Regions from separate parts of the Paenibacillus sp. FSL L8-0333 genome, predicted to be linked through region 2. Evidence: predicted binding sites of a transcription regulator. Region 2 holds the regulator's gene; each other region holds the start of a gene.
What was found. Region 2 encodes Rex, which represses fermentation and respiration genes when NADH is low (regulators of the CRP and FNR family bind a similar motif). Its sites were predicted from a motif close to TTGTGAAATATTTCACAA; they were not measured.

Region 1 (3,218 bases), 3.0 Mb from region 2:
CATTTTCCACCAAAGGCTGCAGCATGAAGCGAACGACTTGGCACTGAGCAAGCTTTTCATCATATCGAAGCTCGTAGTCCAGAATCTCCTCATATCGCACACCTTGAATATGAAGATAACTCTCGACATGGTACAACTCCTGATCAAGCAGAATGTAGGGACTGCCAGTGCCAAGCCCTAACCGGAAATACGCGCTAAGCGCTTCCACCATCTCCACCACATTGTCTGCTCCATGTTCCGTTGCCATCCACTGGATCGTATCCAATGTGTTGTATAAAAAGTGCGGCTTGATCTGCTCATGAATCAGTCTGAGTTCCATCTCCTTTCGGTCCTGCTCCACAGCGTATAATTGAACAAGCATGTCATTGAAGCTTCGTCCAAGATCGCCGATCTCATCCGAGCGCGTAACATCTGCACGTATGGTTTGGTTGCCGTTCTGCACATTTTCCATTACCTGACGAAGCGACTGAATTGGACGAATAATGGAAGAAGCAAGCAGCATCAGAAAGACGATAAACGCACTACCGATAAGAACGCCTACCAGCAATGCAGTCCGCTGGGTTTTGATCACCGCTAGCGATAGACTTGAATTCGGTACTTCGAGTACTAGCTTCCAGCCTTCCACATTTTGAATTGGAGCCTCAAATACACTCATGTTCTTCTTATCTGCTGCCTCCTCCGCTCCATCTCCTTCACCCAGCTCTCTGCAATCGATGATAAGCTGGCCTGACTGGTCATATAGCATTACATCTTGAGCAATCTCCTTCATCTTCTTAACGGAGACGGCTGCGGCAATATAAGCTACCTCATCATTCACCGATGGATTAACACGATAAAGAATGACGACGATTTCGGCTGCATTCGCTTTGGATACGATCGGATTGCTCACCACATAATTGGAATCTGAATTCAGCAGTTTTCGATAGTAGGGTCGGTTTAGTATCGAAAAAGGCTTGTCCCTTGCTGACCAGGAATTTCCGTGAATATCCACCACACGTATGGATTCGTACTCTACTTGCTTCTTCGCCTCGAACTTATCGAACTCTTGCAGCAATTCATCTCGTGTCCACTGATGGTCCGAAGCTAGAGAAGCAAGCATGTCTATCTCTCCAATGCGCTGATTAAACCAATAATCAATCTGGTCGCTGCGTGCAGTAACCACTTGCTGCGTTAAGTTCTTATTCAAAGGGACAACCGTATGGTTCATCTCCAAATATATTGTTACAAGCAATGCAACGAACAGCAGCAAGAAGCAGCCTCCTGCGATTAACGTGATTTTTAAGTGAATTGATTTCATTGTAATCATAGCCCTTCACAATATCCGTCTCTTACATGCCCGAAAAAGACAAAAAAACACTAATCTGTGCAAATACATAATGCTGTACTAAATCTATAATAGGTCTTGTGCATATTTTCACATGAAATAACATTCATGTCTAGGCTAGAGATAAAGGATTTGCCTAGCAAATCTTCCTCTCCCTAGTGTATGTAACCAATTCACAACAGAATGAAGGAGATATTATGCGAACTCACACGAAAAAGCTGTTATCTATTCTACTAGTCCTCAGTCTTATGTTCACGCTTGCTGCCTGCGGCGGTAAAGATGCAGAACCCGCTGCAGATGCAAACGGAGTTCAAGTCTTTGAAGGAGTTGGGCAAGGTAAACATGGCGATATTAAAGTACAAGTCTCCTTATTAGATAACAAGATCACTGACATTAAAGTGACAGAGCATAAGGAAAATGAAGTACTTGCAGAACCTGTTTATACGCAGCTCAAGCAAGATGTCATGGCAACTAACAGCGCAAAAGTTGATGCCATTAGCGGATCTACAGTTACAAGCAAAGGATATCTCGAAGCCATTCAAGATGCAATTACGAAGTCTGGACTTACCCTTGTCGCTGGCGCTGCAGTCAGTGGAAGCAAAGACAAAGAAGAAGTCGAGCAAACCTATGATGTTGTCGTCATCGGTGCCGGGGGTGCTGGCTTTAGTGCGGCTATCGAAGCGAAGAGCGCTGGAGCTAATGTAGTTCTGCTCGAGAAAATGCCAGCTGTTGGCGGCAACACATTGATTTCCGGTGGTGAGATGAATGCGCCGGACAACTGGGTTGAACGTGCTCTTGGCATCACTGATGACACGGCTGACTTGTTCTATGATGATACGATGAAAGGCGGAGACAACCTCGGGGATCCAAAGATGGTTCGTATTCTTGCCGACAATGCTCTAGCATCTGCCGAATGGCTGCGCGATGATATCAAGGTAGAGTTCTTACCTGATCATCTGTTCCAATTTGGAGGCCATTCCAGAAAACGTGCGTTGATTCCTGTAGGTCATACAGGTGTTGAATTGATTACTAAGTTAAAAGCCAAAACAGACGCTGATCAAATCACGATCAAAACGAATATGAAAGCCGAAACCTTGCTGAAGGACGAAAGCGGCAAAATAACAGGTGTAACTGCGACTTCGGGTACTGGCGACAAGATCACATTCCATGCGAACAAAGGCGTCATCATCGCTACCGGTGGTTTTGGATCCAATGTAGAGATGCGTAAGAAGTATAACCCTAAAATGGATGAAAAATATATGTCTACCGATACACCAGGATCTACAGGTGACGGTATCGTTATGGCAGAAACGATTGGCGCCAAACTGACAAACATGGAGAGTATTCAAACGTATCCAATCTGTAATCCTGAGACAGGTGTTATTTCCCTGGTTGCAGATTCCCGCTTCGATGGTGCGATCCTGATTAACCAAGAAGGCAAGCGCTTCGTTGAGGAATTAGAACGTCGAGACGTTATTTCTAAAGCAATTCTTGCCCAAACGGGCGGATATACGTATCAATTATGGAACCAAGGTATTGAGGATATCGGTAAAACGATAGAAGTTCATCAAGACGAATACGATCAACTCGTTAAACAAGGCTTGCTCTTTAAAGCCGATACGATTGAGGAGGCAGCTGATTTCTTCAAAATCGACGTGAACACTTTGAAAGAAACGATTAATAAAGTAAATGATTATGCGAAAACAGGTAATGACCTTGATTTCAAACATCGCGGTGGATTGAAATCTCTTGAAAAAGGCCCTTACTACATCGAAAAAGCTGTACCCTCCGTTCACCATACAATGGGCGGCTTGGTGATCGACGAGAAGACTCGCGTATTGAATGAAAAAGGCGAAGTCATCCCTGGGTTGTTCGCTGCAGGTGAAGTAACAGG
Region 2 (3,218 bases):
ATCCAAGTTATTGTTGCTTGCCGCGCCATCCGTGCCAAGAGACACCTTCACACCAGCTTTTAGAAGATCAGTAACCCGAGCCACTCCGCTAGCCAGCTTCAAATTACTGCCCGGATTATGAGAGACACCCACATTATGGCGAGCCAAGATCTCAATCTCTTCATCATTTAAATGAACACCATGTGCAACTATCGAGGGACGTGTGAACATTCCAAGCTTCTCTAAGTGAGCTACAGGACGAAACCCGTAATCCGCCACATTTTGTTCCACTTCACGTTTCGTTTCGGACATATGCGTATGCATCGGTAAATCCAGATCATGCGCTGCCTGCACGAACTTAACCAGGAAGTCCGGAGGGCAAGTATAAGGGGCGTGCGGTGAGATCATAGTAGTAATTCTACCGTCAGCCTTTCCATGCCAGTTACGGGCAAAAGAAATCGCTTCCGCAAGCTTGTGATTCTGTACATCCTCTGGACATAACCCGATCACACCACGCATCAATACGGAACGGATACCTGATAACTCAGCTACCTCAGCTACTCGGTCCATGTGATCATACATATCGAGGAAGGTCGTAGTTCCACCCTTCAGCATTTCCAATACAGATAAGGAGGTTCCCCAATATACATCATCACCGGTGAACTTTTCCTCCATCGGCCACATTTTCTCCTGAAGCCACACTTGTAGCGCTAAATCATCTCCATATCCACGCAGCAAAGACATCGCCGCATGACCATGTGTGTTTACAAGTCCAGGCATGAACAGCAGACGACTGCCATCAACCACTTGCACTCCAGCTTCCATCTGAGGCTCTTCTTTTCCTATGTAAGTGATTAAATCATCTTCAATAGTCATATATCCACTCAGAACCGGCTCATCCGTTCCCGGAGTCAGAAAATACCCGTCCTTAATTATCGTTTTATTGCTGTTCATGTTCGCTTTCTTCCTTTCCATCCCGCAAGTAATAAGCAAGACTTTGCAGATCAGTTGTAAAATCAGCTGCATGCACCCGGATATTCGGTGGTGTCTTCAGAATCACAGGGGCAAAGTTCAAAATCGCTTCAATCCCAGAAGAAATGAGAATATCTGCTACATTTTGAGCTTCTGAATCAGGTACGGTAATAATGGCAATGCGAATACCTTGCTCACGAATCGTGCTGCCTAGTTCATCCATTGGTTGCACAGTAAGGGAGTTGATCTTACGTCCAACCTTAGGAGCGTACGAATCAAATATAGCGGTGATTTTCATTGTATCTTTAAGATATGCATTGTAATTAGACAAGGCATGTCCGAGATTACCTGCCCCTACTAAAGCTACATTAAGCTGTTGATCCAGCTTCAGAATATGACGGATTTTCTCAATAAGATACGTTACATCATAGCCGATACCTTTTCTGCCGAAGTCACCAAAATACGCTAAATCCTTACGAATCTGTGCGGGATTAAGATCAAGCTTTTGTCCAAGTTCCTGAGAGGAAACTGTTAATATTTCGCGATTCTGGAGATCATTCAAAAAACGCAAATACACAGGTAGTCTGCGAACAACGGCTTCTGATATTTTATCCGATTTCATATTTTTCCTCCTAAAAATAGTAATGTTCTTGTGAAAATCCATATTCAAACGTATACCTCTCCTTATTAAGGGCGGTACTGTAACTTACCGCCCTTAAGGATAAGGAGGAGCTAAACTGAAGACGAGCATTTTAAGAAGCGCCGCCATCCTCTAGCCATTCCGCTATGCGGGGGACCATTTGATCAGTCAGCATATGCTCCATTTTGGGACCAGGCAATGAATAAAGGAAATACTTCCCGTAATGAGATTCAATAACCCTTGTATCATAAACAATAACTATTCCGCGATCCTGCGCCGTGCGAACCAGTCTTCCGAATCCCTGCTTAAAACGAATAACCGCTTGAGGAACAGATAATTTCATGAACGGATTCTTCTTCTGGGCCTGCAATAACTCCGACTTCGCTTCCGCCAACGGGTGATTCGGCGGTTGAAACGGAAGTCTCACGATGGCCAGGCAAGTCAGTGCTTCACCTGGAATATCTACACCTTCCCAGAAGCTGCTCGTCCCCAGCAGAACGGATGCTGCACTGTCCTGAAAGCGGCGGATCAGCTTGCTCCGGCTGCCACCTTCCACGCCTTGACCAAGCACCGTAATCTCTTGTGAGGCCAAAGCCTCTTTAAGCGGATCATATACCTGACGCAGCATTTTATAAGAAGTAAACAGAACCAGCATCCGCCCACGTGTTGTTTTGGCAGCTTCTGCTAACGACTGTACGAGTGTATCGACAAATCGAGCATCGCCCACACTGCCCTTCACACTAGGAAAATCACGCGGTATAACTAGCAGCGCCTGCTCGCGATACTTAAAGGGAGATGGAAGGAGTGAGGTCATTAGACGTCCCTCTTCCGCAGCTTCGTTAAGTCCGAGATTATCAATCATAAACTGAAAAGATTTATCTACAGACAGCGTCGCCGAGGTAAGCACGATGCTCTTTTTCTTATCGAAGAACAACTCTTTAAGCTGGCTGCTAACATCCACAGGGACGGCATACATCTGCAGTGATTTGCTGCGGTAATTTCCATTTGCCTCCAGCCAATATACTACATTATCGTCATTCAGCCCCATAAAGAATCTTACTTGCTCACGTATGGAAGCCAAATCCTTAAATAAACCGCTAATATCAGTAACAAGACTGTCTGCTGAGGATTGGCTTTCCTGGTCACGCATCTCATTAAGCATTTTATCACCCTTACGGATGATGTCGCTTAACGTCAGATTCATAGTGTTCTCAAGCGCAACTAATTCATCCCAATCCTTCGGCTTACGGGCGGGAAGCAAACGCATAACCAGTTGTCCCGCTTCCCCTGCTGCTGCATCACTGCGTTCCGGCAAAAGGCTGAACAGCTTGTCGCTGAGTGCATCCCAGGTTTCTTTGACAGTAAGCAGATCCGGGTAGATCCGATCGATGACTCCGCTCCATTCTGAAGCCTCTTCACTGCCTGACGACTGTAAGATCTGGCGCAGAGCAGGAAGCTGTCCGTTTCGGCTATCTTTATACAGTCGCGATAACGTGTGTGCCACAGTGAAATGCTTCATATGCATGCCAAGATGTTTACCAGCCACATCTTCTAAATGATGTGCTTCATCAATTACAAGATGCTCGTAAGCCGGAAGCAGCTGGTGCCCAGCTTTAACATCTGCGAA
Region 3 (3,218 bases), 3.1 Mb from region 2:
GATCCATTGTATGCGCAGTTAAGCTATCTTCCTGATTTAATAAGTCGTTTATGATTTCGTTGTGCTCTAGCCAATTTATGAGAGATATAGGAGTTTTCAAAAATGGTTCTTCCTTTCGGAGTCAGCTACAACAGATTTACGCAACCCAAAACTACAAATAACATAAAATAGATTGTTCAATCCAGTACATAAATACAGTATCCGGGCTTTCCTTTTCAAACTTTTTCATTTTTAAATACATATCCATTCCATCAGAAACATCATGCCATAAATCCGTAAATGCAAAATCATATTTTTCCTTAGACATATGTTGTTCTGCATATTCGAAAGCATCTGCTTGGATAAGCCTGATCTTGTGAGCATTACTGAATTGTGGCAGTACATATTTATTAAATAGATCAATGACATCTTGATTTTTTTCAACAACCGTTATGCTTTCAACATTATCTTTTTCAGAAACCATATAAGCATAATAGCCAAGCCCAAGTCCAAACGTAAGAACATTCCCACACGCTTTATCTACAGCTTCTTTCATTGTTTCTATTTCATTTGGCGTGATCGTCATCCAGATTCTATCATTCTCCAATACGGCCGGGAACATGAATTCAGTTTGAAAAAAGCCAACCTGAGGAATTTGTCTTCCCTCTTCTGTCCGGATGATATCATTGCAAACAAAACCTTCAAAAGGTTTATATTTTTCATATTTTAATTCACTATTATTAATCTTTATAGTTGGTATCTTGATATTTTTATAATATGGATTGTCATAATATTCATTTGCATCAAGCTTATGAAGCATATTGCTAAAATATTGGTTGAACAATTCCTTATCATCAACATTATCAACCGTATCCATCCCAAAAGCAGCAGCCAGCATTAAACCAAAAGCGTATTCATAAGATACACCACAGTTTACGATTTCTTCAATTTCTTCTTTGTTAATAAAGTCGGGGGTATTATTCAAATAGCGGCTTAGTAAAGCAAACACTTTATAGTTATCTTCTTTTACTTTTTCTTTTATTACATTATTAAATTCCATATTCTCACCTATTAATTAGAATTTGTTTCTATGTCTCATGTTAGTCTTTCCGGATTGACTAGTAGGCAATACTCTCATTTTACCATTTAAAAATCCAGAAGAACAAAAACTGCTTTACTAATCCGTGACAGTTACCACTTCTACAGTGAGAAAATCTTACGTCAAAACCTTCTAATTGCAAGGTCTATGCTCCATTTTTCGCCTAATCTGCTCAATATTTCGTTACCCTATGTTAGAATAGACGACTTGTATAATTTGTGAAAACTTTCACTAATAGCCATGATTGATGGTATACTTAATAAGAAGATGAACTAAAGAGAATAACGATGGAAACTGTGGACGTAACCGTAGAAGATTTGAAGTTAGGAGAATAACAGCGACGCGCGCGCTTCTCCACTTCCAACTCCCTCTGATACTTCCCTTCTTTTTTGTCGGGTTCTTTTGGTACATCTTAATAGAGAAATATAAAAGTGGAGGGTTAACAATGAAAAAGAAAGCAGCTGGTGCTCTGAGTCTCGTCCTCTCTGTCATGCTCGTTACCGCAGGTTGCGGTAATGGAAACGACAAGGTGAACGAGAGCAAGAGTAATAACAACGAGAAAAAAGAAGTTGAAGCCGTCTCCGGGGCATCTGAAGCAAGCTACACACCATTCGATCAATTAAAAGATAAATATGATATCATCATTGTCGGTGCGGGTGGTGCGGGAATGTCCGCGGCGCTTGAGGCCAAAGAGAAAGGCATGAACCCTGTTATATTGGAAAAAATGCCGGTTGCCGGCGGGAACACAACCAAATCCTCTTCGGGAATGAACGCTTCTGAAACGAAATTCCAAAAAGAACAAAACATTGAAGACAGCAATGATTTATTTTATGAAGAGTCATTAAAAGGTGGCCATGACACTAACGACAAAGAAATGCTTCGTTTCTTCGTTGATAATTCCGCGAGTGCGATCGATTGGCTGGATTCCATCGGAATCCGCTTGAATAATATCACTATTACAGGCGGCATGAACGAAAAACGTACACACCGTCCTGAAGATGGCTCTGCTGTGGGTCAATACCTTGTCAAAGGTTTAGTGAAAAACGTACAAGAGAAAGAAATCCCACTTTTCGTGAATGCTGATGTCAAAGAAATCACTGAAAAAGATGGCAAAGTAAATGGCGTCAAAGTCCTCTTTAACCAAACAGAGGAAAAAACAATTACGGCAGATGCTGTCGTTGTAACCACTGGCGGGTTCGGTGCCAATATGGATTTGATCTCCGAAGTAAGACCTGACTTGGAAGGCTACGTTACTACTAACCAAATCGGCAGTACCGGAGACGGCATCAAGATGATTGAGAAACTCGGCGGCACAACCGTCGATATGGATCAAATCCAAGTTCACCCGACTGTGCAGCAAGAAAAATCCTACCTCATCGGCGAAGCTGTTCGTGGGGAAGGCGCTATCCTTGTTTCCAGTGAAGGCACACGGTTCACCAACGAATTGGATACCCGTGATAAAGTAACAGCTTCCATCAATACACTGCCTGAAAAAGCAGCTACGCTGGTCTTTGATTCCGGTGTTAAATCCCGTGTGAAGGCTATTGAACAATATGACAAAATGGGTTTCGTGATTCAGGCGGATTCCATCGAAGCTTTGGCCAAAGAAATCGGTGTTCCAGAGGATAAGCTGGCAACAACGCTTGATACTTGGAACAGCGCCGTTAAGAATAAAAAGGATGCCGAATTTGGCAGAACTACAGGAATGGACAATGACCTGTCCACTGGTCCTTTCTACGCTATTAAAATTGCTCCTGGGATTCACTACACCATGGGTGGCGTGAAGATCAATACGAACACAGAAGTTCTGAATAAAGATGGTGAAGCTATTCCTGGTCTGTTTGCGGCAGGTGAAGTTACAGGCGGCTTACACGGACAAAACCGGATTGGCGGCAACTCTGTTGCAGAAATCATTATTTTCGGCCGTCAAGCTGGGATCAAATCTGCTGAATTCATAAAAGCAAAATAAGTAGATAATAGATACTATAGGCTTCACAGCAAAAAGCTCAAGCATCGGCAAGTTAGCCGCTGGCTTGAGCTTTTTTAATGTAATTAATCGCCAATAGTTCGGATAATAGTATCAAACGGATCTAATTCCAACGTTTGTTGTCCATATTCCGTATCAATCGTAGTTTTTTGA
Region 4 (3,218 bases), 1.0 Mb from region 2:
AGCTCCGTACAAAAAAAGATATACTATGTTTTTCTTGGAACCGTAATTTTCAAAAGCATAGAATGAACCGCGAATCGCAAGAAGAATCAATGCAATGCTTCCCGGAACAAGTAGCGCGGAGCCATAATAATAGGCTGTGTCCGGAAAAAAACCGACGATGCCAATGTAGAAAAAGATAAAAAATACATTTGTAATTTCCCAAACGGGTGATAAATAACGCGAAATCAGACGATTAATGAGATGATCCTGCTTCGTTAAACGGGCATAAAAGGCGAAGAAGCCCGCTCCGAAATCAATGGAAGCTATAATTAAATAGCCGTACAAAAACAGCCAGAGCACCGAGATGCCAATCAATTCGTAACTCATCATTCAGTGCCCCCCTTTTCCGTAGATTGATTAGGATGATCCTTCATCCATTTCTCCATCTCAGCTTCTGCCGGATTATTGTTGAACAAGCGTCTTAGCACGATTACACACATACTGCCGAGAACGATGTACAAGAGCAATAAGGCGAAGAATATAATTCTTACATTCGGTGAAGACGTGGCCGCCTCCTCAACACGCATATATCCACGGATAATCCACGGCTGTCGGCCAACCTCTGCATAAAACCAGCCCAGCTCAACAGCCAGAAAAGCGAGGGGGGCGCTCAGTGCGATGATGCGAAGCATCCACTTGTTAAGCTCATTACGCTTTTTCCAGAACACAAACAGAAAATATAGGAACGAAATCGCGAGCAGAGTAAATCCGATTCCGACCATTAAATCAAACAGATAATGAACGAGAAGTGGTGGCCATTCTTCCTTGGGGAATTCCTCGAGCCCCGTCACCTCTGCATTAAAGTCTCCAAAGGCCAGGAAGCTGAGCAGCTTCGGAAGATGAAGAGCCCCTAGAACTTCATGCTCTGCATTCAGCCATCCCAATAGAACCAAATCCACACTGCTACTCGTCTCAAAATGCCACTCTGCCGCTGCAAGCTTCTCTGGTTGATGCTCGGCCAAAAACTTGGCGGACACATCACCGGCTAACGTGTTCAGCAAACCGAATAGTAAAACGACCGCCATCATGAGATTTAAAGATTTTTTGTGGTATGCGGACACACCTTTTCTCAGCATCGCGAAGGCTGCAATCCCGGCTAACAAGGCAGCTCCTGTTAAATAGGCCGAGCTTAATACATGGAACACTTTGGAGAACGTCGCCGTATTCAGCATCGCTTGCACCGGGTTAATCGCTGTGAATTGGCCTGCTTCCATGACAAAGCCTTCAGGCTGGTTCATGAATCCGTTCACCGTCGTAATAAAAACGGCAGACATGCCTGCCCCGGCGACAATCGGTATCGTCAGCAGCCAATGGGTATATGGATTTTTGAACCGATCCCACGTATACAAATAAATGCCCAGGAAGATAGCCTCGAAAAAGAACGCGAACACCTCCATGAATAACGGAAGTGCAATGACATTCCCAGCCAGTTTCATAAAATTCGGCCATACCAGGGCCAGCTGTAGTGAAATCGCTGTACCGGTCACAACACCAACCGCCACAGAAATGACAAATCCTCGAGACCACCTCTTTGCCATAAGTGTATAATGGGGGTCTTTCTTCCGGATCCCGATGAACTCTGCTATAGCGATCATTAGCGGTATACCGACGCCAATCGTCGCAAAAATAACGTGGAACCCGAGAGTCAAGCCTGTCACTAGCCTGCTCCATAGCACCGTATCAATTGCCATTCTTTACTGCTCCCTTCAAAACTCTGTTCATTTTTCGTCTTAAGTTGATACTTATGATTAGGCCCGCTAACTGTAGGCTGCATTCAATATCAGGTTTAGCAAGGCTCAGCGACATCGTTTCCTGTTCGTTTTAGTATGACATTCCTCGTTCTTTGCTATGTAAAAAGAGAAATATTTCACAAAGCAAGAGTTGGCGAACCTGATTTACCTGTTACTGAGCAGTCAAATTAATAACGTGGCCTAATAATTAAAGTTATCTTATCTTAAATTTTAAGTATTTCAATCATCGACATCTCTTAATCCCTAAACGTTCAAGAAAGGGACAAATCTTTCTAACAACTCAGTGAATAACACAAAAAGCACCCGAAGGAGCTATTGATTGATTAGCGTATATGTGATGTCACAAGTTTCCTCCTACTTCGATGCTAACAAAAAAACGAAATTTTCTCATTTTAAGCCGTAATATACCCCCTTTTTGCAACAAAAAAACACTGACTTAAATCATCAGTGTTTTTGAATTCAAGCTAATTTCATCTTCGTCATGACAAATCTTGAACTGCCACCATCATTTAGTACGACCGTAGAAAAAAGAATACCCATCTGACTTCCCGAGTTTAGTCGTCTCCGTTCCGTCCACTAGCTTGACCGCTTTCAGCAACGATACAATTTGCGTATTCATTAGCTTTGCATCAAATTTGTCCATCTCTCTGTTGTCACTATCCACGAGCAGATAGTCGGGCATTGGAATGAATCCAATCACCGGTATCCCTGCTTCAAATAAGGGCTGACTCTCTCCAAACTCAAACTTGTTATGTCCACGCAATAATACAGTACGTGTGCTATCTGTCTTTTCAATAGCCTTCAGCCAAATGGCTGCCATCATTTCATTGCCTGCATACGTATATTCTGTACTTATTTGTCCAGTTGGACCATAGTGACCCGTATCATCGTCCTTCCACTCCATGCTGCCTAAATGCTCAACCGTAATTCCAGCTACAGCTTTTAAATGGCCATTCTTGCCATCCCAGAGCTCTCGATGCCCCTCCATCCAGGTGGAAGTTGCCTGAGAGGACCCTTTGAACTCCGGTAATCTAAAATGCCCTGTCACAAAAGCGAAAATCATCGTACGTTCCGGCTGCTCCTGCTGTAAGTAACGAATCATAGACAGCATACCCACAGCGCCATTCTCCTCCACTACATTTATCCCATCCGTATGGGTATTTACGATAATCGCTTCGTCTTTATTCTTACCGTCAATCTTCACATAAAAGGATTCTGTTGGGGCATCTTTTTGTATTTCCGCTTCTAAAATAACCGTACCTTCTTTATGCTCTTGAGCTGCGCTGATCACCTTTTTCCCTTCCGTTTCATTAACCCAGATTGCAGGGATTCCTGCATAATCGGTGGTAAAAGGCACATATTGCTCTTCAACCTTATCGTCAGATACCCCTTTCCAGACTAAAACAACAGCTTTTACGCCCATTTCCG

Region 1: the regulator Rex is predicted to act here: its motif matches at 1,403-1,420, upstream of NYE72_RS03490 (flavocytochrome c).
Region 3: the regulator Rex is predicted to act here: its motif matches at 1,295-1,312, upstream of NYE72_RS03650 (flavocytochrome c).
Region 4: the regulator Rex is predicted to act here: its motif matches at 1,895-1,912, upstream of NYE72_RS15940 (cytochrome ubiquinol oxidase subunit I).

What each region holds. Positions count from the first base shown of each region.
Region 1 covers NZ_CP150186.1:797,148-800,365, reverse strand. The annotation lists gene NYE72_RS03495 (histidine kinase) at 1-1,249, opposite strand, end outside; gene NYE72_RS03490 (flavocytochrome c) at 1,522-3,218, shown strand, end outside.
Region 2 covers NZ_CP150186.1:4,610,049-4,613,266, forward strand. The annotation lists gene NYE72_RS20615 (amidohydrolase) at 1-933, opposite strand, end outside; gene NYE72_RS20620 (redox-sensing transcriptional repressor Rex) at 920-1,573, opposite strand; gene dinG (ATP-dependent DNA helicase DinG) at 1,704-3,218, opposite strand, start outside.
Region 3 covers NZ_CP150186.1:832,150-835,367, reverse strand. The annotation lists gene NYE72_RS03660 (aminoglycoside phosphotransferase family protein) at 1-100, opposite strand, end outside; gene NYE72_RS03655 (hypothetical protein) at 152-1,039, opposite strand; gene NYE72_RS03650 (flavocytochrome c) at 1,524-3,047, shown strand; gene gnpA (1,3-beta-galactosyl-N-acetylhexosamine phosphorylase) at 3,131-3,218, opposite strand, start outside.
Region 4 covers NZ_CP150186.1:3,574,352-3,577,569, reverse strand. The annotation lists gene NYE72_RS15945 (cytochrome d ubiquinol oxidase subunit II) at 1-369, opposite strand, end outside; gene NYE72_RS15940 (cytochrome ubiquinol oxidase subunit I) at 366-1,730, opposite strand; gene NYE72_RS15935 (hypothetical protein) at 2,296-3,218, opposite strand, start outside.